DNA from 4 places in the Pseudoalteromonas sp. BZB3 genome. Region 1 is predicted to be linked to each of the others. Evidence: predicted binding sites of a transcription regulator. Region 1 holds the regulator's gene; each other region holds the start of a gene.

The links. The regulator LexA, encoded in region 1, represses DNA repair genes until DNA is damaged. The targets are predictions, from matches to a motif close to TACTGTATNNNNATACAGTA.
Region 2: a site for LexA is predicted at 3,116-3,135, ahead of ABMY35_RS07390 (YebG family protein). Genes of this name have one in related genera too.
Region 3: a site for LexA is predicted at 1,570-1,589, ahead of ABMY35_RS09145 (SulA-like leucine-rich domain-containing protein). Genes of this name have one in related genera too.
Region 4: a site for LexA is predicted at 4,752-4,771, ahead of ABMY35_RS13485 (S24 family peptidase). Genes of this name have one in related genera too.

The regions. Positions count from the first base shown of each region.
Region 1 covers NZ_JBECOS010000003.1:165,711-173,896, reverse strand. The annotation lists gene lexA (transcriptional repressor LexA) at 790-1,407, shown strand; gene coxB (cytochrome c oxidase subunit II) at 1,657-2,796, shown strand; gene ctaD (cytochrome c oxidase subunit I) at 2,799-4,379, shown strand; gene ABMY35_RS04170 (cytochrome c oxidase assembly protein) at 4,381-4,932, shown strand; gene ABMY35_RS04165 (cytochrome c oxidase subunit 3) at 4,941-5,810, shown strand; gene ABMY35_RS04160 (SURF1 family protein) at 5,831-6,553, shown strand; gene ABMY35_RS04155 (transmembrane cytochrome oxidase associated protein) at 6,543-7,031, shown strand; gene ABMY35_RS04150 (COX15/CtaA family protein) at 7,040-8,041, shown strand; gene cyoE (heme o synthase) at 8,038-8,186, shown strand, end outside.
Region 2 covers NZ_JBECOS010000008.1:338,922-347,107, reverse strand. The annotation lists gene ABMY35_RS07415 (peroxiredoxin C) at 1-517, opposite strand, end outside; gene fadR (fatty acid metabolism transcriptional regulator FadR) at 755-1,468, opposite strand; gene dsbB (disulfide bond formation protein DsbB) at 1,758-2,276, shown strand; gene ABMY35_RS07400 (DUF6170 family protein) at 2,283-2,588, shown strand; gene ABMY35_RS07395 (helix-hairpin-helix domain-containing protein) at 2,638-2,934, opposite strand; gene ABMY35_RS07390 (YebG family protein) at 3,152-3,469, shown strand; gene ABMY35_RS07385 (pitrilysin family protein) at 3,560-6,439, opposite strand; gene ABMY35_RS07380 (hypothetical protein) at 6,893-7,849, shown strand; gene ABMY35_RS07375 (hypothetical protein) at 8,080-8,186, opposite strand, start outside.
Region 3 covers NZ_JBECOS010000009.1:203,365-211,550, reverse strand. The annotation lists gene ABMY35_RS09155 (NCS2 family permease) at 1-438, opposite strand, end outside; gene ABMY35_RS09150 (SEL1-like repeat protein) at 910-1,359, shown strand; gene ABMY35_RS09145 (SulA-like leucine-rich domain-containing protein) at 1,598-2,029, shown strand; gene ABMY35_RS09140 (YchJ family metal-binding protein) at 2,044-2,502, shown strand; gene ABMY35_RS09135 (VC2046/SO_2500 family protein) at 2,541-3,062, opposite strand; tRNA gene ABMY35_RS09130 (tRNA-Tyr) at 3,175-3,259, shown strand; tRNA gene ABMY35_RS09125 (tRNA-Tyr) at 3,279-3,363, shown strand; tRNA gene ABMY35_RS09120 (tRNA-Tyr) at 3,391-3,475, shown strand; gene ABMY35_RS09115 (SprT family zinc-dependent metalloprotease) at 3,502-4,173, opposite strand; gene ABMY35_RS09110 (ion channel) at 4,258-5,238, shown strand; gene ABMY35_RS09105 (hypothetical protein) at 5,266-6,873, opposite strand; gene hrpB (ATP-dependent helicase HrpB) at 7,110-8,186, opposite strand, start outside.
Region 4 covers NZ_JBECOS010000011.1:265,292-273,477, reverse strand. The annotation lists gene ABMY35_RS13510 (NAD-dependent malic enzyme) at 1-1,240, shown strand, start outside; gene ABMY35_RS13505 (SIMPL domain-containing protein) at 1,815-2,519, shown strand; gene ABMY35_RS13500 (sulfotransferase family protein) at 2,761-3,414, shown strand; gene ABMY35_RS13495 (tRNA-(ms[2]io[6]A)-hydroxylase) at 3,469-4,041, shown strand; gene ABMY35_RS13490 (AAA family ATPase) at 4,078-4,578, shown strand; gene ABMY35_RS13485 (S24 family peptidase) at 4,790-5,203, shown strand; gene ABMY35_RS13480 (Y-family DNA polymerase) at 5,191-6,450, shown strand; gene ABMY35_RS13475 (hypothetical protein) at 6,712-7,179, shown strand; gene ABMY35_RS13470 (response regulator) at 7,505-7,888, shown strand; gene ABMY35_RS13465 (AAA family ATPase) at 7,885-8,186, shown strand, end outside.

The DNA of each region.
Region 1 (8,186 bases):
AGTAGAACATTGCCAAGCACCTATTTAGAGAAAGCCCGATTCGAAAGAGTCGGGCTTTTTTGCTTTAAGTCCCTCAACATCAGCTAAACTAGTTTATCTCACCTTGCGCAAAGCAAACGTATTCGCTTCGCTCATTGTCGTTAACACTTTGCACGATATTTACCCTGCGCAAAAGAAGCGCACTCACTGCGTTCACCGTAGCTCGTCTTTTCTTGTTGAATTAGTTTCCATGAAGATAAACCTCGTTTGCCTATTCATCCCTAAAGCTGGGTCCCATCGCGCATCCATGCGCTCATCTCAACGAACTGCGAAGCTACGCTTCGGTCTCATTTCGTCCATGTGAAAGTAGAACATCGCCAGCAAAGCTTACCCCAGGCAATTAAAGAAACCCGTTGCAGCAATGCAGCGGGTTTTTTGCGTTTAGGTGATAAATCGTCCTGCACAGTGATGAGGTGATGCACTGTGATAAAAAGACGAATTAGCGCAAGGTGAAGTGAGCAACTTTCACAGTAGTTACTCTCTTCACTCTGAAACACTTTTCACACGCGTAAATAATTACACCCTCAACATCAGCTAGATTGGTTTATCTCACCTTGCGCGAAAAGAATGTAAGCGCTGCGCGCTTGTCATAAACCTTTCGCACTATAATTGCGCAAAAGAAGCGCACTCACTGCGTTCACAGTCGCTAATTTTGCACTTTATTGCATTAAATCTATCCAAATTTAGTTTGCCATTTTGACACAACTGTATATACTCACAGTATCTTTACCTGTATGGAAAACCAGTTGTATGCGACCACTAACGAAACGACAAGAACAAGTATTTGAACTCATCAAAGTCTTCATCAAAGATACAGGTATGCCTCCTACACGTGTTGAAATTGCTGATGCGCTTGGTTTTAAAAGTGCTAATGCTGCTGAGGAGCATTTAAAAGCCTTAGCTAAGAAAGGGGTGATAGAAATGGTGCCTGGGGCTAGTCGTGGTATTCGATTAGTCGACGATGGCTCGTCTGAAGATACAGGGCTTCCTTTGATTGGTAAAGTTGCTGCAGGAGAGCCCATTTTGGCTCAAGAACATATCGAAAGTCATTATGAGGTTGATCCGAGTTTATTTAAGCCTGCTGCTGATTACTTATTACGTGTAGATGGAATGAGCATGAAAGACATCGGTATTCTTGATGGTGATCTTTTGGCTGTACATAAAGCGCAAGTTGCTCAAAATGGTCAAGTTGTTGTTGCTCGAGTAGACAACGATGTAACAGTTAAAAGGTTAGAACAAAAAGGTAGCAAAGTGCTATTACATGCTGAAAATGAAGAGTTTTCTCCAATCGAGGTTGATCTAGAACACGAACCTTTTGCTATTGAAGGTCTCGCTGTAGGTGTTATAAGAAATTCTAATTGGATGTAACTTCTATATAATTCTAACAATAGGTTAGCTGCTCTCTTTTTCTGTTTCTTTAGTCAGCTAACCATATCTCTTCTTACTTTCCATTTTAATATATCAAATTCTTCTATTTTACTTTCTTGCTAATTGCTTATTTATTGACTAATTGTTAATAGGTCATGTATTGCCTTCGACTTTAGTCGGATCCTATGACGGTCATCCAATAATTCTAACTGCGAACTTCATGCTGAAGTCGATAAATGGGGGCGTCGTATGAGAATAAGTAAATTTGCTTATTTGCTTACTTTTTTGTTGCTTAGTCCACTTTCATTAGCCAATAGTGACTACAACATGAGAAAAGGGGTTACTGATGTAAGTCATAGTGTTTATGAACTACATATGACCATTTTTCTAATCTGTTGTGTAATCGGCTTGATTGTATTTTCAGTGATGTTTTGGGCTTTATTAAAGCACAGAAAATCAAAAGGAGCTGTGGCTGCACAGTTTCATGAAAGTACCAAAGTTGAAATTGTTTGGACTGCTATTCCTTTTCTTATTCTTGTCATCATGGCGATCCCCGCAACTAAGACTTTAATTGCTATGGAGGACACCAGCAAGGCTGACATAACAATCAAGGTCACAGGGTCACAGTGGAAATGGCACTATGAATACCTTGGTCATGACGTTGATTTCTTTTCTGTGTTATCTACGCCTTTATCTCAGGTTAATAATGAGGAAGAAAAAACAGAGACCTATCTATTGGATGTAGATAAACCGCTGGTAATACCTACAAACAAAAAAGTGAGATTTCTAATGACGTCAGATGACGTGATTCATTCATGGTGGGTACCTGATTTTGCAGTTAAGAAAGATGCCAACCCAGGGTTTATCAATGAAGCTTGGACCAAAGTAAATGAAGAAGGTATTTACCGAGGTCAGTGCGCTGAGCTATGTGGTAAAGACCATGGCTTCATGCCTGTAGTTGTTGAAGCTGTCTCACCTGAAAAATTCGAACAATGGTTAACTGAGCAACAATTAGCCAAAACAGAAGCAGCGAAAGAGGCCGAAGCTGTACTATCACAAACTCTAAGTAAAGAAGAGTTAATGACAGAAGGTCAGACAGTTTACATGGGATATTGTGCAGCTTGTCATCAACCTACAGGATTGGGGTTGCCTGGCGTCTTCCCTGGTCTTAAAGATAATGCGGTTGTTAAAGGGGATCTAGATGAGCATATAGATGTGCTGCTAAACGGTCGCCCAGGTACAGCAATGCAGGCATTTGCAAAGCAACTTACAGTAAAACAAATTGCGGCTGTTATAACTTACAAACGCAATAGCTGGGGTAATGATACAGGCGAAGTAATCCAGCCAAGCCAAGTTCAAGCATTCATCGATAAAGCGTCAGGAGAGTAATCATGAGTACTCAGGTTCAAAGTTCAGAACATGCTCATGAAGAGCATCTTACAGGTATAAAGCGTTGGTTGTTTACGACCAATCATAAAGAAATTGGCTCTCTTTATTTAATCTTTTCGTTAGTGATGTTTTTGATCGGTGGAGCTATGGCCATGGTGATCAGAGCTGAGTTATTTCAGCCTGGACTACAGCTAGTTGATCCACACTTTTTTAATCAAATGACCACTGTGCATGGTTTGATCATGGTGTTTGGCGCTGTTATGCCTGCCTTTACAGGCCTCGCTAATTGGATGATCCCCATGATGATAGGCGCACCAGATATGGCGCTGCCTAGAATGAATAACTGGAGTTTTTGGATTTTACCTTTTGCATTTGCAATCTTACTTGCTTCACTGTTTATGGAAGGAGGGGGCCCAGCGTTTGGCTGGACTTTCTATGCACCGTTATCCACAACATATAGTAACGACAATACAGCATTGTTTGTGTTTGCAGTTCATATAATGGGCATCAGTTCAATCATGGGAGCAATTAATGTCATTGTAACCATTGTCAATTTACGCGCCCCTGGCATGACATGGATGAAGTTACCTCTCTTTGTATGGACCTGGTTAATAACCGCCTTTTTATTGATTGCCGTAATGCCTGTATTAGCTGGTGCTGTAACTATGGTACTTACCGATAAATATTTTGGTACCAGCTTCTTTGATGCAGCAGGTGGCGGAGATCCTGTTATGTTCCAGCATATTTTTTGGTTCTTTGGTCATCCTGAAGTTTACATCATGATACTGCCTGCATTTGGCATTATATCGACCATAGTGCCTACTTTTTCCCGGAAAAAGCTATTCGGCTACTCTTCCATGGTATACGCAACCTCTTCTATTGCTTTTTTATCTTTTATCGTATGGGCACACCATATGTTTACCACAGGTATGCCGTTAGCTGGAGAGCTCTTCTTTATGTATGCGACCATGCTGATATCTGTACCTACGGGAGTCAAAGTCTTTAATTGGGTTGCAACTATGTGGCGTGGCTCGATTAGTTTTGAGATCCCTATGATGTTTTCCATTGCGTTTATCGTGCTCTTTACGTTGGGGGGCTTCTCGGGGTTGATGCTTGCGATCACTCCAGCAGACTTCCAGTACCATGATACTTATTTTGTTGTGGCGCACTTCCATTACGTACTTGTAACAGGTGCTGTATTTTCCATTATGGCGGCTGTTTATTATTGGTTACCTAAATGGACTGGCAACATGTACTGTATAACCACAGCGAAGTGGCATTTTTGGATGTCATTAATTAGCGTCAACATTTTATTTTTCCCAATGCACTTTGTAGGCCTTGCGGGTATGCCAAGACGCATACCTGATTACGCGCTTCAGTTTGCTGATTTCAATGCCATCATTAGCATTGGTGGTTTTGCCTTTGGCCTTTCTCAGCTCATTTTTGTGTGGTGTGTGTTCAAATGTGCACGGGGTGGTGAATCGGTGCCAGCTAAAGTGTGGGATGGTGCAGAAGGGCTAGAGTGGGAGGTACCTTCCCCAGCACCTTTACATACATTCAGTACTCCTCCTAAGGTGAAGTAGTATGCATGCGGCACTCGTTAAGAAACTCATAATCGCTGTAGTAGGCATGTTTGCTTTTGCTTTTGCACTTGTGCCGCTTTATGACGTTTTTTGTGAAGTAACAGGCTTAAACGGAAAGCCTGATATGGAAGCGGCACAGGCTAGTAGTTTAGTGGATGAATCGAGAATGATTGATGTGAGTTTTATTACTCAAACTAAGCAAGGTGTGCCGTTTAGTGTAAAAGCAAAACAGTTTTCTGTCGCTGTAAAACCAGGTGAGATGTCAGAGCTTATTTTTGTCGCTAAAAACCTTAGTGAATACCAGAGAGTGATGCAGGCAGTACCGTCTGTTTCACCAGGAAAAGCAGCCAAATACTTACATAAAGTAGCTTGCTTTTGCTTTGATAGACAGCCGTTCGAACCTAATCAAGAAGTTGAGTTCAAGCTCGTATTTTATGTTGATACAGAGTTACCTCAAGACGTTCAAGAGCTAACCTTATCTTACGCCATTTTTGATATCAGTGACGTCGCGTTAGCGCGTGATGACGCGAAAACCGAACCTTACAAAGGTTAGGAGGAATTATGCAATCTCAAAGTTATTATGTACCCGCCCAAAGTCCTTGGCCAATTATAGGTGCTGTAGCTATGTTCTTCATTGCTGTTGGGGCAGGTCTGACTGTCATGCAATTGGGTAGTGAAGATTTAAGTGGTGTTCTCATATTAGGTTTAGGTGTTTTGATATTACTTTATATGCTTTTTGGCTGGTTTAAGCATGTTATCCAAGAGTCTGATAAAGGCCTGTATTCAGCGCAAATGGATCGTTCATTCAAGCAAGGTATGAGTTGGTTTATTTTTTCTGAGGTGATGTTCTTTTTTGCATTTTTTGGTGCTCTGCTTTACGCAAGAGTGTTTTCTGTACCTTGGCTAGGAGGTGCAAGCAATAACCAAATGACGAATGAAGTACTATGGCCAAACTTTGAAGCGATGTGGCCGCTACTTTCAACACCGGCTGGAGATGTAACACAGAGTATGCCATGGTATGGTCTGCCACTTATTAATACGATTATTCTGCTTACATCTTCTGTAACCTTACATTTCGCGCATAAAGCCATCGAGTCAAATAAACGCAAACCGCTCACTCTTTTCTTACTTATCACGGTAATACTTGGTTTTATCTTTTTAGCACTACAAGCCCAAGAATATGTCCATGCGTATGAAGCGCTCAACTTGACGCTTCAGTCAGGTATCTATGGCAATACCTTTTATCTTTTAACTGGGTTTCATGGTATGCACGTCACCATAGGCGCAATTTTATTAACGATTGTATTAATAAGAGTGGCAAAAGGACATTTTACCGAAGATAAACATTTCGCTTTTCAAGCCGCTGCTTGGTATTGGCATTTTGTCGATGTTGTATGGGTATGTTTATTTGTTTTCGTCTACGTTTTATAGGTGTGAAATGAGGGACTTATATGGCTTTAATCAGAGCGCTGCCATGGCAAGCTATAATCATTTGGCTAGTATGCATCACAGTTGTGACAACGTGCCTAGGTTTGTCTTACTGGCAGTTTTCTAGAGCAAAAGAAAAGCAGCTTCAACTTGATGAATTTAGTCAAGTTGAGCTGACTTCGTTAGAGTTTATCCAAGCATTGCAAAATCGCTCTATTGAAAGATTGCATGGCCAAACCGTTTCTTTAATGGGAAGGCTAGAGCAAGAATACATCTGGTTTTTAGATAATAGAATTGTGGATGGACGTGTCGGTGTTGATGTCATTTCCCTTTTTAAAGTTGCGGGTTTAGAAAAGTATCTATTAGTTAACTTAGGGTTTATACCGCTTCAAGGCCGAGGGCAACCTGACACACTCTCTTTTGACGAAATTCAAAACTTAAATTTAGTGATAAAAAGTCGCCACTTAGAGCACTTTACTTTAGCAAAGTCAGCGCTTGAAGCTCACTCTCAGCGGTTGCAGTTTATAGATCATTTGTACTTATCAAACTTAACAGGTAAAGATATCTACCCTGCCATTTTTTATCAATTACCTGACTCAGCAGTGATTGCTGAACCTCACTATCAACCAGTAGTAATGAGTCCTGAAAAACATCATGCCTATGCTTTGCAGTGGTTTTTAATTGCAGTCGCAGCGGCTTTTATTGCATTTAAGGCAACAAGAACAGAGGTGCCGAATGAAGCTTAAACCAATATGGATGTTTATTATCTGCTGTATTACGCCATTTATTTTGGCGTATGCGGCAATTCAGACAAACTGGCTGCCAGATAATACAACGAATAAAGGGCGTCTTCTCAGTAACGATATACAAGTGCCTAATTGGCAGGTAAATGATAATACGCTTTGGAGTATTGCACTATCTGCACCGGTTGATTGTGGGTTGGTTTGTATTCAACAAAATCAACGCTTACAAAATGTGTATCAAGCGCTTGGCAAAAAACAAGACAAAGTAAGTCTAGTGATTTTTGGTGAGGCGAAAAATAATGACATGACTCAGTATCCGGCACTACCTGAGTTGCAAGCTGGATGGCTTTATCTTGTAGATCACCATGGTTTAGTTGTGCTTGCTTATCCATACGAAGAAAGTGAGCAAAAAAGTAGAGTGTTACATAAAGGATTGTTATCGGATCTAAAGAAGTTACTCAATTATGCGCGCAGTAGCTAGGAGGAAAAATGAATAAAAAATATATTTACCTCACTGTAATTAGCACATTTATTACTTTTTGTGTCGTTGCTTTAGGGGCTTATACTCGCTTGAGTAATGCGGGGTTAGGGTGCCCAGATTGGCCTGGGTGTTATGGTTTTTTAACCGTGCCTAACACTGCAGATGAGTTACAAGCGGCAGCTAATGCTTTTCCTGGCAGTACAGTTGAACCTTTTAAAGCTTGGATTGAAATGATCCATCGTTATTTTGCGTCTTCGTTAGGTCTGTTGGTGATTGGCTTGTTGTATTTTTCGCTTAGAAAGCGTGTTGAGAAAGTCCCTAAAAAGTTAACTATTGCTTTGTTTGTGTTGATTTTACTGCAAGGTAAGTTAGGCATGCTGACAGTAACAATGAATTTGCAGCCCTTTATAGTGATGGGCCATTTACTCGGTGGATTTACTATTTTGGGACTGCTTTCAATGCATTGCTTTTATTTATTTACACCAGAAAAGCGTTTTCTCATATCTCCTACAAAAATCCCTGCTAGGTTGTCAGAAATTAGCTTGATTGTCTTGGTGTTACAAATCGCGTTAGGCGGCTGGGTCGCTGCTAATTATGCGGCACCACACTGCGTCGGATTGCCTATTTGTGAGAATATCCATTTATTTTCTGTAGAAAGTTTATTTCATCTTCCCATTGGGGAGTTGAACTATGAATATGGTGTATTGCCATTTGAAACTCGGCTATCCATACATATGGTTCATCGAGTTTGGGCGGTTGTCACAGTACTTACACTTGGTATATGGGCATGGTATGTGTTGACTAACAGTAAAGAAAAACTCTTAAAGAATACTGCAAGTTTACTTATTGCTGGCTTAGTTCTTCAGCTGTTTTTGGGAGCATTGATTGTGCACCTGCAATTTCCAATATTAATTACACTTTTTCATAATCTAATGGCGGCATGTTTGCTGATTGTTAGCTTATTTTTATGGTTTTTACTTACTTATAAAAGTACCAAGGAGGCAGCATGAAAAGTCTTACTCTCAAGCCCGAAGTACTGTTTCAGTCATTAAACTTATCTGCGTACTTGGGTATTTGTAAGGTAAAAGTAGTCGCTATGCTAGTCATTACCGCTTGGGTTGGGTTAATGCTTGCGCCTGATATGAACAGAACTCT
Region 2 (8,186 bases), on a different contig from region 1:
GACATACTTCACCGTGCTCTTCGTGGAACGCTAGTGCGTCAACCATGCGAAGCATTTCGTCGATGTTACGACCTAGAGGAAGATCGTTAACTACTTGGTGACGTACGTTACCTTCAGCGTCGATTAGGAATGAACCACGGAAAGCAACACCAGCTTCTGGGTGCTCAACGTCGTATGCTTGACAGATTTCGTGTTTAACGTCAGCAACTAAGTCGTATTTAACTGGACCAATACCACCTTCGTTTACTGGTGTGTTACGCCATGCATTGTGTGAGAATTGAGAATCGATTGAAACACCGATAACTTCAACACCACGCTTTTGGAACTCGTCGTAACGCTTGTCGAAAGCGATTAGCTCTGAAGGACAAACGAAAGTGAAGTCTAGTGGGTAAAAGAATACAACCGCTTTTTTACCTTTAATACGCTCGTGAAGGTTGTAACCATCAACGATCTCACCGTTACCTAATACTGCTGCTGCTGTAAAGTCAGGTGCCTTGCGGCCTACTAATACACCCATGGTTTTCTCCAATTAGTTAGGGTTATATCCAATGCAAAATGACAATATCAATTTGCTTTGACACTTATTATTGAGGCTAGTTATAAAAAAACAACCCCAATTAAAAATTTTCACAAGTTTATGGGGACACTCAAAAAATTGAAAATCAAATAAACCGATAGCTACAATCAGTTTTTTTGATTGTATAAACTATAGGCATAAAAAAAGCCCCTACGGGCTTTTTTCAATCAATAGAGTTTAGTCCATGATATCTGATGGCATATCACCACGGATTTGCTGCCAAATTTCACCACTTTGATGACCATATTTTCTTAGTAAAGAAATTGAACCATCGAAGTCGCCTTTTTCAGCCAACGCTATAAGGTCTAAATAAAATTGCTTAGCCAGTGCGCGGGTACGTGGGTCTGAGAAATAATGACCACCAATCTTAGAATAAAGGCCTTTGAAACCATTTAGCACCAAAACATAAATTCGGTTGTTACCTGCTAACGCTAGCTGATGGTGAACTTGATAGTCAAAATCTGCAAATGCCTGAGCGTTATCTTCTATGTCTTTACTCTTTTCAAGCGTTTCAATTACAGCCTGTGGATTTACTTTAATTGCCGCACGCGTATAAATTGCGCTGATGTTGGTACGTGCAGATAAAAGCTGATCAGTCAGCTCTGGCATTTTATCTTCATCAAGACGCGCAAGTGTCTCAAGAATATTTAAACCTGATGTTTCCCAGAAGTTATTTACGCGGGTAGGTTTACCATGCTGAATCGTCAACCAGCCATCACGCGCCAAGCGCTGCAATACTTCACGTAACGTTGTGCGAGTTACGCCAATCAGCTCAGAGAGTTCTCTTTCAGCTGGTAAAATTGAACCTGGTGGAAATTCACCATTCCAAATTGATTCAACAATATATTCCTCAGCAAATCCCGCTGGGCTTTTAGCTTTAAAAATTCTCATCTAACACCGCTTTAATCTTGGCAACTGCAATTTAATCCACTGATTGTACCAGATGCTTTGCAACTAACAAGTGGAGAAGTCGCCCTGTTTTACAATTCATTTTTTGTTCTACTGGTTAAGTAAAATTTACCAACTACCGTTAATTCTTGCAGCTTATAACCTCTGTCAGCATAATACCCACAACGTAATTCAGTTTCGCAGCATTTAGGTTCGCTTAACCTGAAAAATTGAACCTATTTGTAATGCAAGTTATCTGATAGCTAACTTAATATAACAATAAGAGAATCTTATGAACTGGTTGAACACCCTTCCTACTTCCAGAAAAGCGTGGGGCCTGTTGGCACTGACAGCATTTTTACTTGAAGTCACGGCTTTATACTTTCAATACGCAATGGGCTTAGAGCCTTGTATCATGTGTATTTATCAAAGAACGGCTGTGTTGGGCGTGTTTGCCGCAGGTCTTATTGGTTTTATTTCCCCAAGTAACGGTATTTTCCGTGGTATTGGCGCTGCAACATGGGGCGTAAGTAGTATTTGGGGTTACATGTTGGCAAAAGAGCATTTAAATATGCAAACCACAACTGATCCATTTGCGTTCACTTGCGATATTGTTCCTAACTTCCCAGAGTTTATGCCATTACATGAGTGGATCCCGGCGTTTTTTGCCGCAACCGGTGATTGTGGCAGCATAGACTGGCAGTTTGTTGGTTTAAGCATGCCTGGTTGGATGGAAGTCATTTTCGCGTTATATGCGATCAGCTTCTTAGTTGTTGTACCATTTATTCTTTGGTCTTTAGTAAAAAAGTAACATTAAATGCATTTTAATCTTCGCAATATTGAGCAGTTAAAGCCTTACAAGCTTCGTGATAAGCAACAAATCATCGCCATAGCTTTGAGTCACTTAGAAGCGCCTGAAAAAGTGTTATTAGGCTGCTGTAAACTCGCCATCCTAATGCCATTTTTTATTTCTTTGGCTTATTTTGAAGGCTGGTACTTACTACCACCTTTGTTGCTGGCAGGTATCTTATACCCTCTTCTCACTACGCCTCTGGAAATTGCATTTACCAAAAGCAAACTGAAGGATGCCATTGCTGAGTTTGAAAGGCAAAACCAAAACTAGAAAAGGGCAATTTTGCCCTTTTCTAGTTTTTCATCTGAGCATTTAAAGCTTAAAACTTTACCTTCCCTTCTAACTTAGCGACGATGCTTTTACCAACCCCTTTAACAGCCATTAAGGAGTTAAGGTCGTCAAAAGGTCCATTTTGCTCGCGGAAACTAACAATGGCCCTCGCCTTGCCTTTTCCGATCCCTGGCAATTTTACAAGCTCTTCGAGAGAAGCTTCATTAATATTAATTGTCTGATGAATTTCAGATTGAATTTCTTGTGACGCTTGTTGCTGTGCAGATTCTGCTAATACAGATGGTGCAACAAACAAACTAGTGGCTAAAAGTAATGCTTTGATCATATTTCCCTCCTGGAAAATCCTTGAAATTTAATAAATGACGGGTAAAACTCCTTACCCAAATTACTCATACGAGTAATGTTAAATAAAGATGACAATGACATGAAAGTCAAACTTAATACCTATCAACATAACTAAAGTCTTAATATTGACCTAATAGCTTGCAAAATAGGCCTTAAAAGATTACTGTATAAAAAAACAGTGCAAATGGGAGTGTATCATGGCTGTTGTTGTTAAGTATGTGGTAGAAAGAAATGGAGTCGAGCGCATGACCTTTACCAGCAAAAAAGAGGCTGATGCTTACGACAAAATGCTTGATGTTGCTGAGTCTTTAGAAGAGATGCTAGGTAAAGTGGATGTGCCGCTGAGTGAGCAACAAGTTGAGTCATTGGCATTAGAAATGGCGAAGCAAAAAGATGACTTTATTAATGTACTTAAAGGTTCAAAACCAAGTACACCTGCGAAAAAGTCAAAGAAAGATGCTGATGTGAATGATAGCGATGCTGATGAGAATGTCACACCTATCAAACAAGCCTAACAGTACTTATTTCAAATAACAAAAAAGCCGCTCAATGAGCGGCTTTTTTGTCGCTGTCACAATATAAGTTGCGACAGAGAAAGTATTTAATTACTCAAATACTTTCTCTACATCCAACACTTCAATGTTTTTCGCAGGAATATTCAGCTTATAGCTTTCAATTTGCTTATCTTCATTGATAAGTGCTGCAGGCTTATCTGAGTTATATTTCAGTGGTGAAACCGTTTCTTTTGCAAGACGTTTTTGCATGTCTTTGCCGTCACCTGTGATGAATACATACTGCACATCATCAGTTTGCAGGTTTTCACGAATAACACGGTTCACATCTTCCACTGTCAGTGAAGCAAGTTGTTTACGAACGTACTCAACAAAACTTTCTGTGTTGTAGAATTCGCTATCAAGTGCATAACCTAGCTGACGATCTTGGCTTGCCACCAGTTGAGGTACAAAATTGCTCAAGAAGTTACGTGTTGCATTAAAGTCAGCTTCAGTCATGCCATCTTTAATTAGCTTGTCTAATTCAAACAAAGCAACGCGCGTTGCGAAATGCGCATCATTGTTTGAACGCAGTGGACGTAACCACACTTGGAAAATTTGCTCTGAACGACCTAGGTTCGCATCTGGCTTAGTTTGGAACATACCGCGTGGGAAGTACTCAATGTACGCATAATCACCATAGTTCATACCACGTACCTGACGAATGCGTTGATATAAGAAGCTGTTTGAGCTTCTGTGCTCACCAAAGTAAGAGCGAACTAGCCAAAGTGCAGTCCAATCTTTAGAGCTACGGATTGTGTCGATTGGGAAACCAAATGATACTGCTGTAGATTTCGCATTTTTCTCAACAATCGTCGCATGACGTCCCGCTAGTTTAGGCGCATCAGGAATGCTTAAACGCGCTTCATCACCTTTTGGTAGGCTAGCTAAATCATTCAGCATCTGTGTTTTCACGTCATTGTCTAAATCACCCGTAATACCCACGTTTAACTTAGCTTGGGTGAATTGTGATGCATAGAATGCTTTCACGTCATCTAGGGTTAACGCTTCAAGATCTGACAAATCACCTAAGTTATAACTTTCATAAGGGTGACCTTCGTATAGCTTATGATAAAGCACTTCTTTACCCAACTCTTCGTCATTTGAAGATTTCAAGCCCGCTTTAATGCCATCAATTAGCTCTTTCTTAAGACGTTTAAAGTCATCTTCTCTAAAACCTGGGTTTAACAATTGCTCACTAACAAGTGCATACCACTGCTCAGCGTTATCTTTGTGTACGCGGCCACGTAAAGAAATCATTTCTTTATCTAACTGATAGCCAAAGCTACCTGCAATTGGATAAAGAGCTTTTTGAATTTCTTTGTAGCTCTTAGTTTGTGAGCCACCACGTGCGACCATAGCAGCTGTTAATGCCGCAACACCCTTTTTGCCTGCCGGATCAGCCGCTGCACCAGTGTAAAATAATAAGTTCACATCAACCAATGGTGAACTATTGGTTTTATCTAGTACCTTGAAGTGACGCTCAACAGGCTGGCTCGCTTGTTTAGCAAGCGCTGATACAGACACTTCTTTATCGAAACCAGAAACAGTCTCAAGTGCAGACATGGTCACTGTCGTACGGCCATTATCGACGAAGTATTTGTTTGCAATGTCACGAATGTCTTCAGCTGTAATGGCATCTGCAGACGCATATAACTGGTTGATCACTTCTGGGTCACGCTCAAAGTGCATATAGCTTGCAAGTGTTGACGCAATGGCTTGTGATGAATCTAGTCCATTGATGAAGCTGTATTTAAGGTTTGACTTCAATGCTGCTAACTTATCTGCATCCACCAGCTCAGTGCGTGCTTTAGCATATGTTTTTGCAATTGCATCACGTACTGCGGCTAAATCTTCTTCTTTTTCAACTTTAACAAAGACATGTAATAAACCTGGGTCTTTTGTCTCTGCATTATAAGTAAACATTTGGCTAGCAAGCTGTTTGTCTACTACGAGCTCTTGATATAACTCTGAATTCGAAGAGAAATAAAGCTGTGAGATCAGATCAAGTGCTGCGCGATCTTTTTTCGTCGGCTGCCAAGCAGTGCCTTTGTATGATACCAGTAACCAGTGACCCGGCATGCCTTCGAACTGTTCATGCACATATTTAGGCGCTTGTTGTTTTGGCTCTACCGGAATATCCGCTTGGTAGTCACCTTTTTTCCAATTGCCCCAGTGCTTCTTAACCATATTCATGGTTTCTTGCGGGTCAACATCGCCCACAATCACAAGTGAAACATACTCTGGCTTATAAAAGCGTTCAAAGAAAGTCTGGCCATACGCCATTTGATCAGGCATGGCTTCAATATCTTCGAAAAAGCCCATTGTGGTGTGCTTATAAGTGTGCTTTTCAAATGCCTCTTTGCGCACTGCAGCAAGTAGTTTACGGATTGGGCTTGCATTATTTTTTAAATACTCGCCTTTAACCGTCAGTGCTTCAGTACGAAACTGCTCTTCTGAGTACTTTAGGTTTTGGAAAATGTCCGCTTTGATTTCAAGTACTTTGTCTAAATGTTCTTTAGAGAAATTTAAGTGGTAGTTTGTGTAGTCGTTTGTCGTGTAAGCGCGGTTGTCTACCCCTGAGTTTTTCAGAATATCTGCATACACATCTTGTGGGAATTTTTCAGAGCCTTTAAACATCATGTGTTCAAAGAAGTGTGCGAAACCAGTTTTGCCTGCTTCGATTTCATTTCTAGAGCCTACAGATACCGGAATTTGTAGCGATACAACATCAGGATAATCCGTTTTAACAACCATCACACGAAGACCATTTTCTAGTTCTTCTAACACATAGTCTTGTGCAAATACTTTGTTCTCAACAGACGCTGATGCAACAGTGGCATTCGCTGTATTGCTTGTCTGTGCATTATTACTCATACAACCTGACAGTGCTAAAGTCACTGCAAGGCTAGTTGCCAAAAGTTTAAATTTCATGTGATTTCCAAATTCAGTTTTTATTTTTCATACCATTCCTCTTAATTAAGCGATCTATTTTGAGGCAAGGAAAACTTATCGATAACAGCGCTCACGCCGAGGTACCTACTTCTAGTAGGCAAGGCGGAAATTTGGCTATTTAGTTGTTCTAAATGAGAAATTCCCAACGAGGTTATCATCAGTTTTAGTCTCTCAAAATAATTGAGTATTATTGAGGATTGGTATCACATATGTTACCGCTTCAATTATGCAATAAATTACTGTGACTCGCTCATTTCAAAGCAATATTTATGTAAATAAATATATCTACGCTATTGAATTATCCCTTAAGCCTCAAAAACAACATGAGAGAAATTCATAGTGTTTGAATAAGTTTCATGAAAAAAAATCTATCTAGACGTCTAAATGGCTGCTATATTTACCTCATCAGCACAACCAATGGGAATGAGAACCATGGCTTTATCATTACAAGAGAAAATTTTGGACCCTAATCAAGGCGTATATTTAATTGGTACTACTCCGCCAAAGATGGGGACTGATGAAGCACAAGTCAAAACCATTGCACAAAAGCTACTTGGCCGTTTACATGAAATTGAATATGACGGTGTCGTTATTTACGACATTCAAGATGAAAGTAGCCGCACTCAAGTTCCGCGCCCTTTTCCGTTTAAGCACACTGTAGATCCATGTGAATACAGCCAACTCGTTAAAGAGCTGTCACAACTTGATGTCATCACCTATAAAAGTGTGGCACAACGTGAGGCGAGCGAATTTAATCAATGGCTTAACAATACTAAAACTAAGCATGGCTTAAACAATCTTGTATTAGTAGGTAGTCCATCTTCAAATGGCGAAGTTAAACTTAGCCTGCCTAAAGCATACGAAACGATTGCAGAGCACCAAGATGACTTTTTCTTAGGTGGTGTGACGATTGCTGAACGCCATGCGAATAAGCGAAACGAACACGAGCGTTTGTTAGAAAAAACAGCACAAGGGTGTGAATTCTTTATCTCTCAAGCTGTTTACAATGCACAGGCGACGATTGATTTAATCACGAGCTATGCTCGTAGTTGTCACCAACAAGGACTTGAGCCTAAACGTATTATTCTTACCTTTACCCCATGTGGCGGCGAGAAGACATTGCAGTTTATGGAATGGCTGGGTATTTCAGTGCCAGAAGCAACGAAATGGCGCATGCTAGACTCACAAAACCCGTTAAGCGAGTCAATCCGCATCTGTCGTGAAAATTTAGACCTGATCATTCAAAGCTGTGCACATCTAAATGTACCGCTTGGTTTGAATATTGAAAGCTTAACTAATCGTAAAGAAGAAATTGATGCATCGATAAATTTATATCGTTTATTAAAAGCAACGATGGAACTCAATCTTGCGGAAAAACAAATAGCCTAGATTAGACTAAGGAACAATTAAACAACATCAATTCTCAGTCGCATTATCATTGATAGTGCGACTTGTCTGTGTATAATCTGTCCCTATTTTAACAATCAAGTTTACATGGAGTGAGTAGTGCTATTCGTTTTTTTAACGTTTATAGCCGCTGGAGTATCTTTCATCTATGCGTCTAATCGACACCAATTGGCTTTAAACACCCCTATATCTAAAAAATTTAAACAGCTCGGTTATTTGCTGTTAATTTCCTCAGCAGTGATCAGTCCATTTATCTTCAATGGTGCAGCAAGCGTTTTTATTTGGCTCATGCTAATTATGCTTTTGCTGATCATCATCC
Region 3 (8,186 bases), on a different contig from region 1:
GATTAACGCTAAAAATGCCCCAATCCCCGTTGCAATCGCTTGCTTCAATACAAGGGGGATCGCATTAATAATCCACTCTCGCACTTTAAATAAACTTAAGACAAGAAAAATACACCCAGATAAAAACACGGCCCCTAATGCAGACTGCCAGCTATAGCCCATACCTAACACAACGCCATAAGTAAAAAAAGCGTTCAAACCCATACCTGGAGCAAGTGCAAGAGGATAATTGGCCCAAAAACCCATAATAAAACAACCAATTGCCGCAGCAATACATGTGGCAACAAATGCAGCACCAAAGTCCATACCTGTTTGCGCTAGCATTGCCGGGTTTACAAAAACGATGTAAACCATAGTGAGAAAGGTCGTGAGTCCAGCAATTAACTCAGTTTTAACACTAGAGCCTTGATGCTTGATTGAAAATAGCTTTTCGAGCATAGATGTTTCCATTGGTAAAAGTTAAAAGAAATTTATAATTCTTATTAAAGCGGCGCTATTCTAGCGGTTAATGACAGTGATTAAAAATGCAATTAAAGTTTCTTTTAGCTAAGGTTATTTGTCAGGCCTATTAATATTCCAGATTCAATTTTTACCGTAGTTTGTTTGGTATTTACTCAAGGCTGGGGCTACTAGCTGACTGAAGTCGCAAAGCATGGTTATTCGATGTAAGCCAGTCGATAAAGCAGTAGATGCTGTGACATAAAAGAAAATAAGGAGGGGCTTTTGCACCTTATATGAATAATAAAGGCATCTCATCACAAAAAGCTTTAAAAAATAACTGCATAATGACCGTAAAAATATATAATTAGTTAATCATTTGGCAAGAATTTAGCATAACTAAATTTATGCCCAACATGGTCACAAAGTTTTGACTACAATAATATTAAGCTTTTCAAAAATAGGTAGAGTATGGATAAATCGCCAGATAATAGCGCGGCGCATCACGACTTAGAGCAACAGCTATTTAATGTGCTTGAGTTCGTTACAACACCTCCTAATGGTGAACTACGCTATCCGAAAGAGCATGACTCTGTCACTGCTTTTAAAAAAGGGTTGTACTACCTACAAGAAAAATCTTATCCGCTGGCAACGAAGTGGCTGCGAATGGCTGCTATGTCTGGAGATAACAAAGCACAGTTTTATTTAGGATTGATGTTTATAAAAGGACAAGGTGTGCCACAGAGTGCATTTCATGCTATGGCTTGGTTGTCACTCGCTCAAAGCCAAGGTGTAGATGCGGCCAACGCAGTAATAGAACAAATCAAACCGCATTTAACAACGAAAAGAATCAAAGATGCACAGTGCTATGCTGCCACCTTGTACGAGCAAATTCATCAACTACAGTTCCAGTCTAATTAAGTCTATTTTTTCATACAGTAGTTTTATACAGTACTCACTGTGAAAACTACTGTATAACCCCCCCATATCTATAGCACGTCAAAATAGTCCAAACACCATAACTCATAACCAGTTGAATAAAATAGCTTTATTTTATAAACCTCATTAAAACTGATTAAAAAGTAACATTTCTGCTTGCATTAAAACACTGTGTAAACTACTGTATATAAATACTGTATAAACAACCAGTGAGATGATTATGTTACAGACAACCGCAGTTTTACCAAGCTCAGTAAAAAAAGTAGATGCCCCAAAAGCCGTTAACTTTGTTGAAACCCCTGATGAAATTTGTGCCAGTCTTGAACTACTTAAGATCATTCACCAATGCAATCACAAACAAGGCTGGACACTGCTAATCGCACCTGACCATATCCCAAATAAAGATATGCTTGAGGCCAGCTCAATAGATTCAAGTAAATTATTAGTGATCAGAAAAAAACACATCGTTGATTTAGAATATGTACTAAATTCAGCTTTGAATAATGGCAATTTTGCGGCGGTTATTACATGGACTGGTATTACGAATTCAGAGCTGCTTTCGCAAATGCACTTAAGCCAAACAGATATCTCGCTATACTGTTTTACTGAAACCAGCAGCAAAGCGTGTACAATAGAGCGCATAGCAAGTTAATAAAAGATTTTCTTATGTGTTACTGTTCTAACACTCAACCTTATGAGTCATGCTGCAATGTATTCATTACAAAGCATAAGTTACCTGAAACAGCGGAGCAGCTTATGCGCTCTCGTTACAGTGCTTATGCGACTAATAATGCGCAGTATATACTTGAGACTTATGCCAAATCTGAGCAACGTAATCACAGTCTTGAAGACATCGCTGCATTCGCTTCATTTGCCAACTTTATAAAGCTCGAGATCGTCGCAACAAAAACTGAACCTGAGTTTGATTATGTGGAGTTTAAAGCCCATTATTTGGCAGACGGAAAACATTGCCAAATACATGAGGTTTCAAGATTTATTAAAGAAGAAGGGGCGTGGCGTTACTTAGATGGCCAATTATATGATGTGCCAGAGTTAAAAGTATCTAGAAATGATCCCTGCCCCTGTGACAGTGGCAAAAAATTTAAAAAGTGTCACGCTAGCTGATTTAAACCGTATTTAAGCTCACTCACTATCATCTCGCATTAGGCGGACAACTGAACCGCCTGCTGCATTTCGCCGCTAGCTAATTGATCATAAAAACCCGCAGCATCTATTTTGGGTTTATCTATCTCTAATGCGCCAGCTCTTTGAGCGAAAATTTTAGCCTGCACAGTAGGTTCACAATTATCAATAATAGCTAACTCAATATGCTTCTTATCGTCTCTGATATGAAAAGGTTCTGGCGAAAGACAATTTCTTAGCCTTAACTCTGTAAGTCCCTGCTCATGAAGTAAACGGTTATTATTTTCACCTATGGTCATATCATAAGTGTTGGGTGCCATTTGTTGCTGGGGACCAATTTGAAGTTCTTTTTTTAACGCATCTCCACTCTTATCTGGCTCAGTTAATTCTGATTCAGGTAAATGAAATTCACTGAAGTCGAGTGCGTTTGGTGAAAGCATAGCCAAACAAAGCGCAAAGTCAGCACGACGCTCTTGTGCCACGCTTTTTGCTAGCGTGTCACCAAGCTGATGCTCCTTGTTTAAAATGCGCTCTAATTGCATAGAGTTTCACCGATTATTTAAAAAGTTATATTATTATCGGCATTTTTTTAATTTTCTTTAGTTGTTTTCTTTACTTAATAAAAAACTTTGTTATTATCAGCGCCGTTGTTTAGGAGGGGTTCCCGAGCGGCCAAAGGGATCAGACTGTAAATCTGACGGCTCTGCCTTCGCTGGTTCGAATCCAGCCCCCTCCACCACAACAACACATTACAACTTGGAGGGGTTCCCGAGCGGCCAAAGGGATCAGACTGTAAATCTGACGGCTCTGCCTTCGCTGGTTCGAATCCAGCCCCCTCCACCAAGTTGTACAAAATTAGATATACCCTGTGGAGGGGTTCCCGAGCGGCCAAAGGGATCAGACTGTAAATCTGACGGCTCTGCCTTCGCTGGTTCGAATCCAGCCCCCTCCACCATCTCTCTTTTATTAAATCATCTTATTTTATTCTATCATTAGCGCTTTACCATTCTTGTTAAACCATAATCTTGCTGACTTATAATCTTCATAGTGCTTTTCAACAAGTTGCCAAAATAATGTGTTATGTGCCAGTACATGACAATGTGCTAGCTCATGAACAATGACATAATCAATCATATGCTTTGGCGCCCCAGCAAGAAGGCTGTTAAAAGTAAGCGCTTGTTTATTGCTACAACTCCCCCAGCGGCTTTTATACTCCCTGATTTTCACCGCTGAAACATGACAATTCATTTGCTTAGACAATTGCTCTAAGCACAACTCTAAATAACTAGAGAGCAAATCTGTTAGTAATTTAATGATCGCTCGCCTAAACTTAAGGCTCTCTTGGCGAAGCACCTCAGGTAAATATATAAAGCGGCTCTCATGATCTAACACAGGCTTGTTTATATCTGAAAATTCAATCTTGTAAACTGAACCAAAAACCAAAAGTGACCTTGTTTGCAAAGGCTTTTGTTTATTAGGCGCAAGCTCTAGTTTCTGTCTTTGTGTATGTACCCAGTCTTTTTTGCTCTTGAGCCAATTTTCTAAAGCGACTTCACACACGTTTTCGGGGGCTGTCACGACCACTTGCTCTGGTGTTACTTTAATTGCAACCGTCTTTCTTCGTTTACTAAGCTTTAATTGATAATCAAACATTTTTAAGAATTTTTTTTACTTCACATTCAAAGCCATAAATTTACTGCTACCTTTAGTGTAATAAGACTATAAAGGGGTTAATTTATGAAAGATAAACCTACTTGCCAATATCAATCTCCTGATGGTCATCGCTGCCAAGAAATCGATATGGGCTCTGGTCTTTGCTTTTGGCATGACGCAAAGTTCGACAAAAGTGGGCTTGAATTATCGCAAAAACTAGAACGTTATGCCAAGCGTGGTGGGCTTCTGCAAGGTTTGGAGTTGAAAAGAGCGAATCTAGAAGGACTAAACCTTGTCAAACATAATGACCATACTGGTTACGACTTATCATATAGCAATTTTTATCGTGCAAATTTAAGAGGCGCGCATTTATTTAACAACAAAATTGAAAATGCCTCTTTAATGAAAGCAGATCTGCATGATGCCAATTTACATTGCTGTAAGCTTTCAAATTCCAACTTATTGGGTATAAAGCTAAACAACACTCGGATCGACAATATAGATTTAAGTGGTAAGTTACAGCAAGAAAATGAGGCAAGCTTAGCGGCCAAAGAGAAACGAACAGAAGATGCCGCTGATTTCTTCTTACAATCTGAAGAGACATACCGCACACTTAGAAAAGGCGCTGAGCAACAAGGTCTTTTTGAAATGGCAGGTAATTATACCTACAAAGAGCTGCGTATGCGTCATTATCAATACCCAACTCATTCAAAAAAACGCTTTATGAGTGCGGCTGTTGACCTACTCTGCGGTTATGGTGAAAAACCCGCAAATGTGATCCGTTTCAGCCTTTCAATGATTGTATTTTGCGCACTGATGTACTTCCTGTTTGGCATCAGCTATCAGGATGAAGTGCTATCTATTAACTTTTCACAAAGCTTTTCTGACAATATAAGTGCACTGCTTAACAGTTTTTATTTCAGTGTGGTGACATTTACAACTCTGGGTTATGGCGACATAACCCCCATCGGATTTTCACGCTTTATTGCCACGGTTGAAGCATTTACAGGCAGTTTCTCCTTGGCATTATTCGTCGTGGTTTTCGTAAAGAGAATGACGCGTTAATCGTGTCATTCTCTTATACAATATGCATCACTCATCCTTTGGCCAGTTAAATGGAATACTGGGAACAGTAAGCCCTCTGGCGGCCAACGCTTCTGGTACTGTCAGGCTAGTGTCTGAAGCGCTCCACAGATCGTTCGTAAATACTGAACTGCTATCTTCGTCAGTTATATCACCTAAAACACCACTTAAATCTATATCAAATATGAAACTACCTGAGCCATCATAGTCACAACTTGTTGTCGGTGCATATTCAATATTAGCTCTATGATCAGTGCCTAAATACACACTTAAACTGGCATCGTACTCGAAGAATTGTCTTTGTGTTTTAGCAACGAGTGCATGGCTTGCACCTGGCCCAGCCCAATTACATACAAACCCTTGGATCCAACCGTCAGTGTCTGTGACTTGTTCACCATAACCAAAATGCGCTTCACCATTGTCTAAACTAGTATCATTAAATCCTATATTAAATATCCGACTGTGAGAGTCGTTCACACCCGCTTGCCAAACATAGCTATAACTACCAGCCAGAGAGGTTAAATCGAAATCAGCACCTAAGATTGCAAAATTTTCACTCCAACCATCGCTGTTTGAAGCGCTATACGTATTATCAACATCAACTAAACCATTACTATTAAATACTCCTGAGGCACTATGGCCGCATAACGTGGCATTTCTTAATTGCAAGTTCATCTCATCATCTTCTCTTTCATACGCGAGAGACGCTGCGAACGTACGTTCATTCTGACTGCAATTAAACCCTGGCCACTCTATACCTGACACCCCTTGCTTTCCTTCAACCGTGTATTGTAATAACCCGGTATATTCAGTTTCTTCTGAACTAGGCGTGTGCGACATTGAAATAGTAATTCGATAATCATTGCCAGAAACTTGATAGTCCATTTCAGCACTATATGTCCAGGTATCTGACGCAAGAGAGATGCTTGCTGAATCAAAGCTAACACTTGTTATCCCTTGTGCATTCATATAAGTGGTGAGATCCAGTGTTGCGCCCTCTTCCGGCAAAGATTCACCTTCACTGTCTGCAACGCTGATAAAACTCGCAATAACCATTAACGCCATTTGTGTTTGTGATTCAACACCAGAAAGCAGTGCATTTATCTGCGATACGGCGCAAGCGTTCCCACTGCTATCTTCTGCAAGCCACAAACCCAAATCACCACTGGGTAATGTACCTGAACTACTGCCTGAGCCACTCGCTTCAGGGTGCCCTTCATACATTAACTGGGGGCCGAAACAATCTGAGTTAATGCTAACTTGATAGAAAGAGGCAACATCAAATGCATCTGAAATTGCAAGCTCCCCGGCTAACACCTGCCCTATTTGCTCTGTTGCGGAAAAATAACTAGGGACAGTTGGGCCAAAGAGAGGTGTATTTGGCGCGTAATTCGGGCTGGTTTTTGCGCGTTTTTGCTGTGCACTGTCAGAAAAAGGTGATGACACCATTAAACTAGTTGGGAAACGTAAAGCAACTTTAGGCACTTCAGTTTCGTCATTTGTTGATTGTGTAGGCTCTGGGGTAGATGTCATATTCTGACTATCTTCAGAGCTACTTGAACCGCAGCCGGATAGACATACTAAAGCAGTTAAAACAGCAGGCAGGTAAGGTTTCATGCGACAAACTCCGTGATTGGCTTTAATAAAACGATTAGCAAAGCCTCAGAAAATTGCAAAATTCCTTTTTAAAAAATGTAGACATACTCATTGTAAACATGATCTAGATTGTATTTATTTCTCTTAGCCTTAGCAGCATCAAGTCAATAAATTAGGCGCAAAGCGCTGACAATAACTTACTGTTTCTTACAATTTAAAGCGAGATCCCTAACTGCACTTTAAGTGATAAAAAGTCGCTACATACGACTTTTTACTTTATTTGTTGCTGGACTATTAGCTGGATCATCTGGCCAAAAATGTTTTGGATAACGCCCTTTCATTTCTTTTTGCACTTCTTTGTAACTTTCACCCCAAAAATTTGCTAAGTCTTGCGTGAGCTGCAAAGGACGTTGCGCTGGGGATAACAACTCCATTAACAAAGGAAGCCGCCCTTCACACAGTCTTGGGGTTTCAAGCATACCAAACACCTCTTGCATTCGAACGCTGAGTTTTGCAGGTCCTTCTTGTTGAAATGTGAGCTTTATATTAGACCCTGAAGGCACTTGTATTCTAACTGGCAGGAGTTGTTCTAACGCTTGCTGTTGAGACCACTCTAAACAACTCATTAGCGCATCTTTGAGCGCGAGTTTAGTTAACGCGTCGAACTGTTTAATTTGCTCTAAATATGGATACAACCATGTTAAATCTGCTGTTAATGCATGCTCAGATAAATCATTAAATGTGTCAGGGTAAAACTTGCAGGCTAATTCAAAGCGAGTAAGTAACTGCTCACACTCGCCGTAAGATTTGAATAATGATAGACCTTGTTTAGCTATCAAACTTAACCATGCTTGCGTTCTTGCTTGTGTGTCAATTTCAGCTCTGCTTGGTTTGCTCGAAAGGATTATCTGCCCAAGTAATTCTCGGTCTTCATGAATAAACTTCTGCTGTTTTTCATCAAATTCGCACACTGTTTGTTCGCTTATCAAGTATGGAAGATAAGCATTTAGCTCTTCAATATGTAAGGGAGTCGCACTAAACACCTGCATGCCCTTTTCTCCACCCAAGGATACAATGGCTAAGTACTCAGCAACTGGCCACACTTGTTCATTAACTTTGACACCTGCACCATTTGCCATTAAAAAGCCTTGCCCTCTACGTTTTGCAATGCGATCGGGGAAAGCTAATGCAATAAGGAGTGGCACTGCAGATAAAGGGAGCTCTGCAGGTATTGCAATTTTAAGCCTTTTACACCAGTGCTGATACGCTTGCCTAAAACTTGATGTCGGCTTACTGAGCATTGCAGATAGTGCAATCACTACATCAGGGTTATG
Region 4 (8,186 bases), on a different contig from region 1:
TGACGGTGAGCGTATTCTTGGTTTAGGTGACCAAGGTATCGGTGGTATGGGTATTCCAATTGGTAAATTATCGCTTTATACCGTTTGTGGCGGTATTAGCCCTGCTTACACGCTACCTGTTATGCTTGATGTGGGTACTAATAATGAAAAGCTACTTTCCGATCCTATGTATATGGGTGCACGTCATAAGCGTATTAACCAAGAGCAATATGACGAGTTCTTAGACTTGTTCATCAAAGCGGTTAAACGTCGTTGGCCAAACGTACTGCTTCAATTTGAAGATTTTGCACAACCAAATGCCATGCCTCTACTTAAGCGTTATAAAGATACGATTTGTAGCTTCAATGATGATATTCAAGGCACTGCGGCGGTTACTGTGGGCTCTTTACTTGCTGCTTGCCGTGTTAAAGACGTAAAACTGAGTGACCAAAAAGTAGTGTTTGTTGGTGCAGGCTCTGCGGGTTGTGGTATTGCTGAGCAGATCATCAGTCAAATGGTATCTGAAGGCATCTCTGACGAGCAAGCGCGTAGCCAAGTGTACATGGTTGACAGATTCGGTCTACTTACTGAAGGTATGGAAGGGCTACGTGATTTCCAAGCTGCACTTGTGCAACAAAAAGATGCGTTAACTGATTGGCAATATAGCGGTGACTTTGCGTCTTTATTAGATGTAATGCACTGTGCGAAACCAGACATTTTGATTGGTGTTTCTGGTCAGCCTGGTTTGTTCACTGAGCAAGTGATTAAAGCGATGCATTCAGGATGTGAGCAGCCAATTATCTTCCCTCTAAGTAATCCTTCACGTCAAGTTGAAGCACATCCAATAGATGTGATTGAGTGGACGAATGGCCAAGCAATTGTTGCAACTGGTAGCCCATTTGGTGAAGTGGAATATAACGGCGAAAAGTTCATTATTCCTCAGTGTAACAATAGCTATATTTTCCCAGGTATCGGTTTAGGCGTCATTGCAGCTAAAGCTAAGCGTATCACTGATGCAATGCTGATGGTATCAAGTGAAATGCTTGCTGAAGCTTCACCTCGTGCAAACACAGGTAAAGGCAGTCTATTACCTGCGCTGGTGGAGATCGAACCATTAAGTAAGAAGATTGCATTTGCTGTTGCGAAGAAAGCGATGGAAGAAGGTGTCGCATTAGAAATGTCTGATGAAGCCATCCTTAAAGCAATCGATAAAAACTACTGGTACCCTGAGTACCGCAATTACAAGCGTTGTAGCATTTAATACTTAGCTTGTAATTTAAATTGAGCCAGCAAGATTGCTGGCTTTTTTATGCCTAATTTTCCTTAAAACAGATTTTATATTTTGAAAATGAAGGGCTGACGTTATAGTTAATACATTGATTATTTTATTAAAGACATTCAAAGCTATTTATTGCCAATAAGAGGGCTAGGAAGGATAAGCGTCTGCGAAAAGTACCCATGCAAGGTCGCTTTTATGATTAGTTTGTCATAATAGGTGTATTGGCAGAGGTGCTTGGTGAAAATAGGATTAGTTTTCATCGTATAATTGATCAAGTGCCGAGTGTATTTGGCAATGTTGTTTGTTTAAAAACACCGTTAGTAAAATAAGCGATTAATTTATTTAATCAAAAATGGCAGAATCTGAGATTTAAGAATTAATAGTTGAAGTGTATTGATACTTATTTTACCTTATTAACTCGACTTTATTAGCGACTCCTTAAAGTTGTTTTCTCTATTCAGCCTTAATTAATCAAGTTTTTAGTTTAATAGCGCATCTTTGGCCACATTAGAGATTTAACTCTGATTTTGGCTCAATATCCATAAATGGAGTAGGTATGTTTAAGAAATTACTAGCCGTTACGTCTTTACTTTTATCTTCAAGTTTTAATTACGCTTATGCAGAGCCAACCAGTCCTCATTTAAGTGTGACAGGGTACGCAGAGCAGCTCGTTCAGCCAGATCAAGTTGTTTTAAGTGTTGCGATTTCACACTCTGATAAAAACATTAACAAAGCAAAAGATGAAGTAGACAGTGTGATTGCGCGAGTGATAAAAGTCGCTAATACTTTTAATGTCAGTAAAAATAACATTGATGCATCACAGCTAAATATCTATCGCCAACACGAATATAACCAAGTTACTCAAAAGCAGGAGTTTAGTACTTTTCAGGTAACACGAAATGTTGAGATAAAGCTGACTGACGTTAATAAGTATGCTTTGTTTTTACAAGAACTTGTTGAGGCTGGTATAAATGAAATTGGTTATACGCAGTTTTCTTATTCAAAAGCTGAAGAAGTGCAAGATAAGCTAAAAAAATTGGCTATCAAAGACGCTAAATTTGAAGCTAAAGAACTGGCTAGCGCATTCGATGCTAAATTAGACCGTGTTTATTCTGTAAATTTTGCAAATGCGCCATCTATGCCAACACCATATGGAAGACAATCAATGATTGAATCAGGCCGAGCACATAAGCAGGCATATAATGTTTCTGATATTGTTATTTCTTCTGAAGTTTTCGTCACTTATTTGATTAAGCAATAATAGCAACCCTCAATCATTTTGAGGGACTAAAACTGGCGCTAGCGTCTTTGAAAATTTCTGATTTAGAACAACTAAATAGCAAAATTTCGCCTTGCCTATATGGATGTAGGTAGCTTAGCGAGAGCAGGACGCGTTAGCTGTGCTATAGACAAGTTTTTCTCGACTCAAAATAGATCGCTTAATTAAGAGGATTGGTATAAATTTTTCGTTATAATGCGCCCTTACTATTGTAGGGCGCATTATGAGTAAAATCTTTATTATCGGGTTACCGAGAACAGGCACGACAAGTCTTTGTGCCGCATGCATTGAACTTGGTTTAACGACGGCACATACAGCTTATACAATAGAGACATTTAATAACGCGCAAGTCATTGCCGACACGCCCGTATTTAATGATTATGCGTTGCTGCATCAAAAATATCCTGATGCTAAATTCATTTATTTAGAAAGAGACTTAGCGGTGTGGCTACCGTCTATTTCTAAATTATTAACGCGCATGTCAGGCAACCTGTTCTCAGATAAAGGTGGCTTTAACGACACCATCAAGCGCTGTTTCTTAAACTCCTTTTCGGGATTAGATACCAAGCACCTTGATAACTTCGAATTTCTCACTATGTGTTACGAAACACATAAAGCCAAAGCCATTGCGTTTTTCGAGGACACTCAAGCGCAGCATTTGTTTTTGAATGTTAGCCTGCCTCATAGTTTTGCAAAACTGTGTGACTTTTTAGAAGTTGATGTTGCTTGCACAGAAATGACAGACATGCCTAAGCTCAACGTGAACGGTAAAGTTACGGCTTGGAATGACTTAAAGCACCCACTTAAAGTCAGCTCTACACGTATGGGAAAAGTAGATAAAGACGCCGATTTACTCACATTTATGCAATCTGTTTAATTCGTGTATCTCCTACGCTAGAATACCAGCAGTTTATATTGATTAAGAATGTTTATGTTTGAACTGAAGTACCACACCCCGTTTAATTGGACAGAAAAAGTGCTTGCTGATTTTGATACTTTTTTACAAGATCACGCAGCTGCTGAAAAAAAAGCGTCTGGCATGGCGATGTCTATGTTGGGTCATTACCCTGACAGAATTAAGCTTGTGAAAGCGATGACAGATTTAGCCATTGAAGAGATGATCCACTTTAAACAGGTATTGAAATTATTAACAGAGCGTGGGGTTACCTTAGGTAACGACCAAAAAGACCCTTATATTAAAGGTATGCGCGCATTATTCAGACAGGGCACCGATGAATTCTTAATCGACCGTCTATTAGTGGCGGCGGTGATTGAAGCGCGTGGTCACGAACGTTTTTCTTTGGTTGCAGAAGCCTTACCTGAAGGCAAAGAGAAAGACTTTTATGTGGCCATTGCTAAATCAGAAGAAAAACATAAGAACCTATTCGTAGAATTGGGCTACGAATACTTCAATAAAGACATTATTGACGCACGTTTAGCTGAAATACTTAAAGCTGAGGCGGAGATCTGTAAAAAGATACCATTTACAGCGGCGCTTCATTAATTCTAACATTACCGCTGTATAAATAAGGACTAGCGCATGAAAACGATTATTTTTGGTAATTCTGGCTCAGGAAAGTCAACACTTTCAAAGCGTTTAGCACAAGAATATTCAGCTGCACATTTAGATTTAGACACTCTTGCTTGGTTACCAACGTCACCACCAACTCGGGCACCACTTGATTCTTCGCTCTATAAAATCAACGAATTTGTTCAATCCCATTCAGATTGGGTGATTGAGGGTTGCTATAGTGATCTCATTAAACCGATCACAGAGCAGTGTCAGCATTTGGTGTTTATTGACTTAGATGTGGAGATCTGTAAAGCCAACGCTAAAGCGCGTCCTTGGGAGCCGCACAAATACCCATCAAAAGAAGCACAAGATGAAAATCTAGACATGTTATTGGCTTGGATTGAAGACTATGAAACCAGAGACGATGTATTTTCAAAAGCAGCCCATACAAAACTATTCGAGACTTTCACTGGCAATAAAGTGCGTTTAGAAAGCAACCAGCAAAGTAGAGCGTTTAGCTTGAAGTAGTACGTAATAAATCAAACCTCTCAAAATAGAGCTCCTTATATTGAGAGTTGGTATAAAAACTCAGCGGCTTGGTAAACATCAAGCCGCTTTTTTTTGCCTGCATTATTCTAAAAGCGCTTCATAGCGCCACTTGATAACGCTGTTAAGCTTGCCGATATGGCTAATTATACATATACTGTATTTATATACAGTATATGTATTTGGGTGCAGTATGAAAGTAATACCAGTTAAAGCAGCAGCGGGGATCAGCGGTTTTGAGTCTCCCGCAGCAGAATATAAAGAGCTCGGTTTATCCCTTGACCAACTCATAGTTGGTGACCCTAACGCCACTTTTTTAGGCCTCGCATCTGGTGATTCGATGCAGGGCGTTGGTATTTTTGATGGTGATTTATTGATTGTAGATAGGGCGGCCGAGCCAAAAGACCAAGATGTGATTGTTGCTAATTTCAACAATGAGTTTGTATGTAAAATCCTTGATATCCATAACCGACGGCTACTATCTGCATCACCAGTGTTTAAACCAGTATTTATCAGTGATTGTGATGTTTTTCAGCTCGAAGGTATTGTGACTGGTTCATTAAGAATGCATCGGCAAAACATGAGATTAAAACAATGTATGCGTTAATTGATGCCACCTCGTTTTATGCTTCAGCCGAAAAAGTATTCGACTTATCAATACGTAAGCGACCCGTTGTGGTGCTCTCAAACAACGACGGCTGCATTGTTGCTGCATCTCCTGAAGTAAAAAAACTTGGCGTTCCAAAGTTTGAGCCTTACTTTAAATTAAAGCCTATTTTAGATAAGCATAATGTGGTTATTCGCTCCTCAAATTATGAGTTATACGCCGATTTAAGTGACAAAATGATGGCCATTATCAACCGTTTTAGTGATCAACATTATGTATATTCCATTGACGAGTCATTTCTAAAGTTTGATGGCTACAGTGATGTGGTGAATTCTTGGTATGAATACGGGCAACTTATTCGCCGCACGGTTTGGCGAAAAACTAAGTTGCCAGTAGGGGTAGGCTTTGGGCCAACACCTACACTTGCGAAAGCCGCTAATCATGCGGCTAAGAAGTTTTTAGGCGCAACAGGCGTTGCCGTTATTGATAGTGAAAAGTCTCGAAAGCAAATTTTAGCCAATATGGCAGTATCGGATATTTGGGGTGTAGGGCGCCGATTAACCAAGCAACTTAAGTTATTCGGCATCGAAAGTGCGTTAGATTTAGCTAAACAAAACCCAAAAATGATGCGAAAACAATTTAGTGTTGTGCTTGAGCGAACGATATCGGAGCTTAATGGAGTGTCATGTTTATCATGGGATGATGTAAAACAGCGCAAAAAAGAAGTATTCAGCACCCGCAGTTTTGGTGAGCGCGTCGAAAACCCATTCGCACTTAAAGCGTCATTAGTAACGCACTGTTCAATCGTAGCCAAGAAACTACGCAAACAAGGTTCTTTAACGAAACGATTAATTATCTTCGCTCATAGCTCACCACATGAAGATAATTACTATAAAAGGTCGTTTATTCAGAAGCTTGCTGTGCCATCGAATGATAGCATGGTATTTGCCAAACAAGTCGAGTTGGTATTCAGCCAATTGTTCCAACCTGGTGTGCGATACTACAAAGCGGGTATTGGCGCCATTGAGCTAGAAGACGATATGCACCAACAAATTGATATGTTTAATGTTTCTGATGATAAACCAGAGCTTATGCAGTGCTTAGATACAATCAATAAACGCTACGGAAGTAGTAGCTTACGTATTGGGACAGAATTACAAAGTAATCAGTGGCAAATGAAGAGAGATTGGTTATCGAGAAGATATACAACGCGATGGCCTGAGATCCCGCTAATAAAATGCCAATAAAAAAATGATAAAAATATCGGTTGGAAAAAACAATCTATACTCAAAGAAGTAAAGCTAACGCAAAGTGCTTGTGGTGAAGGAATATGTTTAACAAATTGATATTTGCAATGGTGATATTATTAAAATCAAAATTTAGCAAACAGTACAAGCAATGAAATTTCTATTGGTATTGCAGTCAAAGAAAACAAATACATTGCAAATATAAAAGAGATTGTCACACAAGCTTACAACGAATTAGATAAGACCGTTATTTGGAAAAACTTGCCAGAAAGCAGATCGCTCAGGTTAACGAATAAAGGTAAGTTAGATGCAGAATTTTTGCGAGTCAATTCAGTTGCTGATGAATATGAAAATCTAATAAAGATAGATACGCCATTAATTTATGCTTCTATAAATCTGTATTGTAAAAGCCCGAAAGATTGTGAAATGGCATTACAAGGAAAAATTCCGGTTGGCTATAACATGAGTTATAAAATCTATGAACATATCTGCAGAAAAGAATATTTGTCATGTTTTGGCGTTAACACTAAGGGCGATCCAAATGTACTATTCAAACACAATCAACTAGACACGATCTTATCTAACGATTTAGAAATAGTAGCTAGCTTATCAAGCTTCGAGCAAGTTTTGTTTAAGAGTAAAAAATTAGAAGATGTTACAGGGCATCACCATATAAACAAAAAACATAAAAACCAATTCGAAATCGATTTCAGATCTGGTAAAAAATAACAAACATATAAAACAATTAGATTTTTAAAATTTCAGAATTTGAAAACTCAATCATTGGAAAAGAGTATTAATAAGAGTAATAAAAGCTTAAATAAATCACAGGTAGTGTATGTTTAATTTAGTTATTCAGTTTATTTAACATAATATAAATTATGCGATATTAAGTGGTAGCTAATACAAATATAGACTTCTTCATATTAAACATTAAAAAAACATTTAATGTCCAATACTAGACGGTATCGGACATTTTAAAGCGGTGTAATCTATTGTTTAATCTTTTCTGTTATCTTAGTATGAAGAAAAATTTTTTAAGAAGTAAAAACATATGGAATTTGTTAGACCACTAGAACCTATTTTAATCATCGACGACTCTGTTGAAGCCCGTGAGTATTTGGGCAATATTTTAGAAGACCTCGGATTTGAGGAGGTATCTGGATCTGAAGATTTCGACTCTGCAAAAAATCATCTTGAAAAGAATCCCCCTAACTTAATTTTCCTCGATATTGAACTTCCAAATACTGATGGTTCAGCCATTTTAGATTACTTAAATGAACACTATCCTAAGTCACATGTGATCATGTGTTCTGGACATAACAGTCTAGAGTGTGTGCAAAATACATGGGAATGTGGTGCTAAAGATTTTATAGAAAAACCATTCAATGCGAAAAAAGTCGATACAGTATTAAAAAGATTAGAACTGGTTACATGAAAACAAAAATAAATACGCTACTAGAAGCGCTTTCAACTGTCATTTATGATAAACAACCTCAAGTGAAGTTGGCGATTTGTAGTCTACTTTGTAAAGGTCACTTATTAATTGAAGATTTGCCTGGAATGGGTAAAACCACTTTATCCCATGGTTTAGCAGAAGTTTTAGGTTTAACCTACCAAAGAGTTCAATTTACCAGTGATTTACTTCCAGCTGACATAACTGGCTCAACTATATTTAATACCGATAAGCAGAACTTTGTATTTCATGAAGGCCCTGTTTTTACACAAGTTTTACT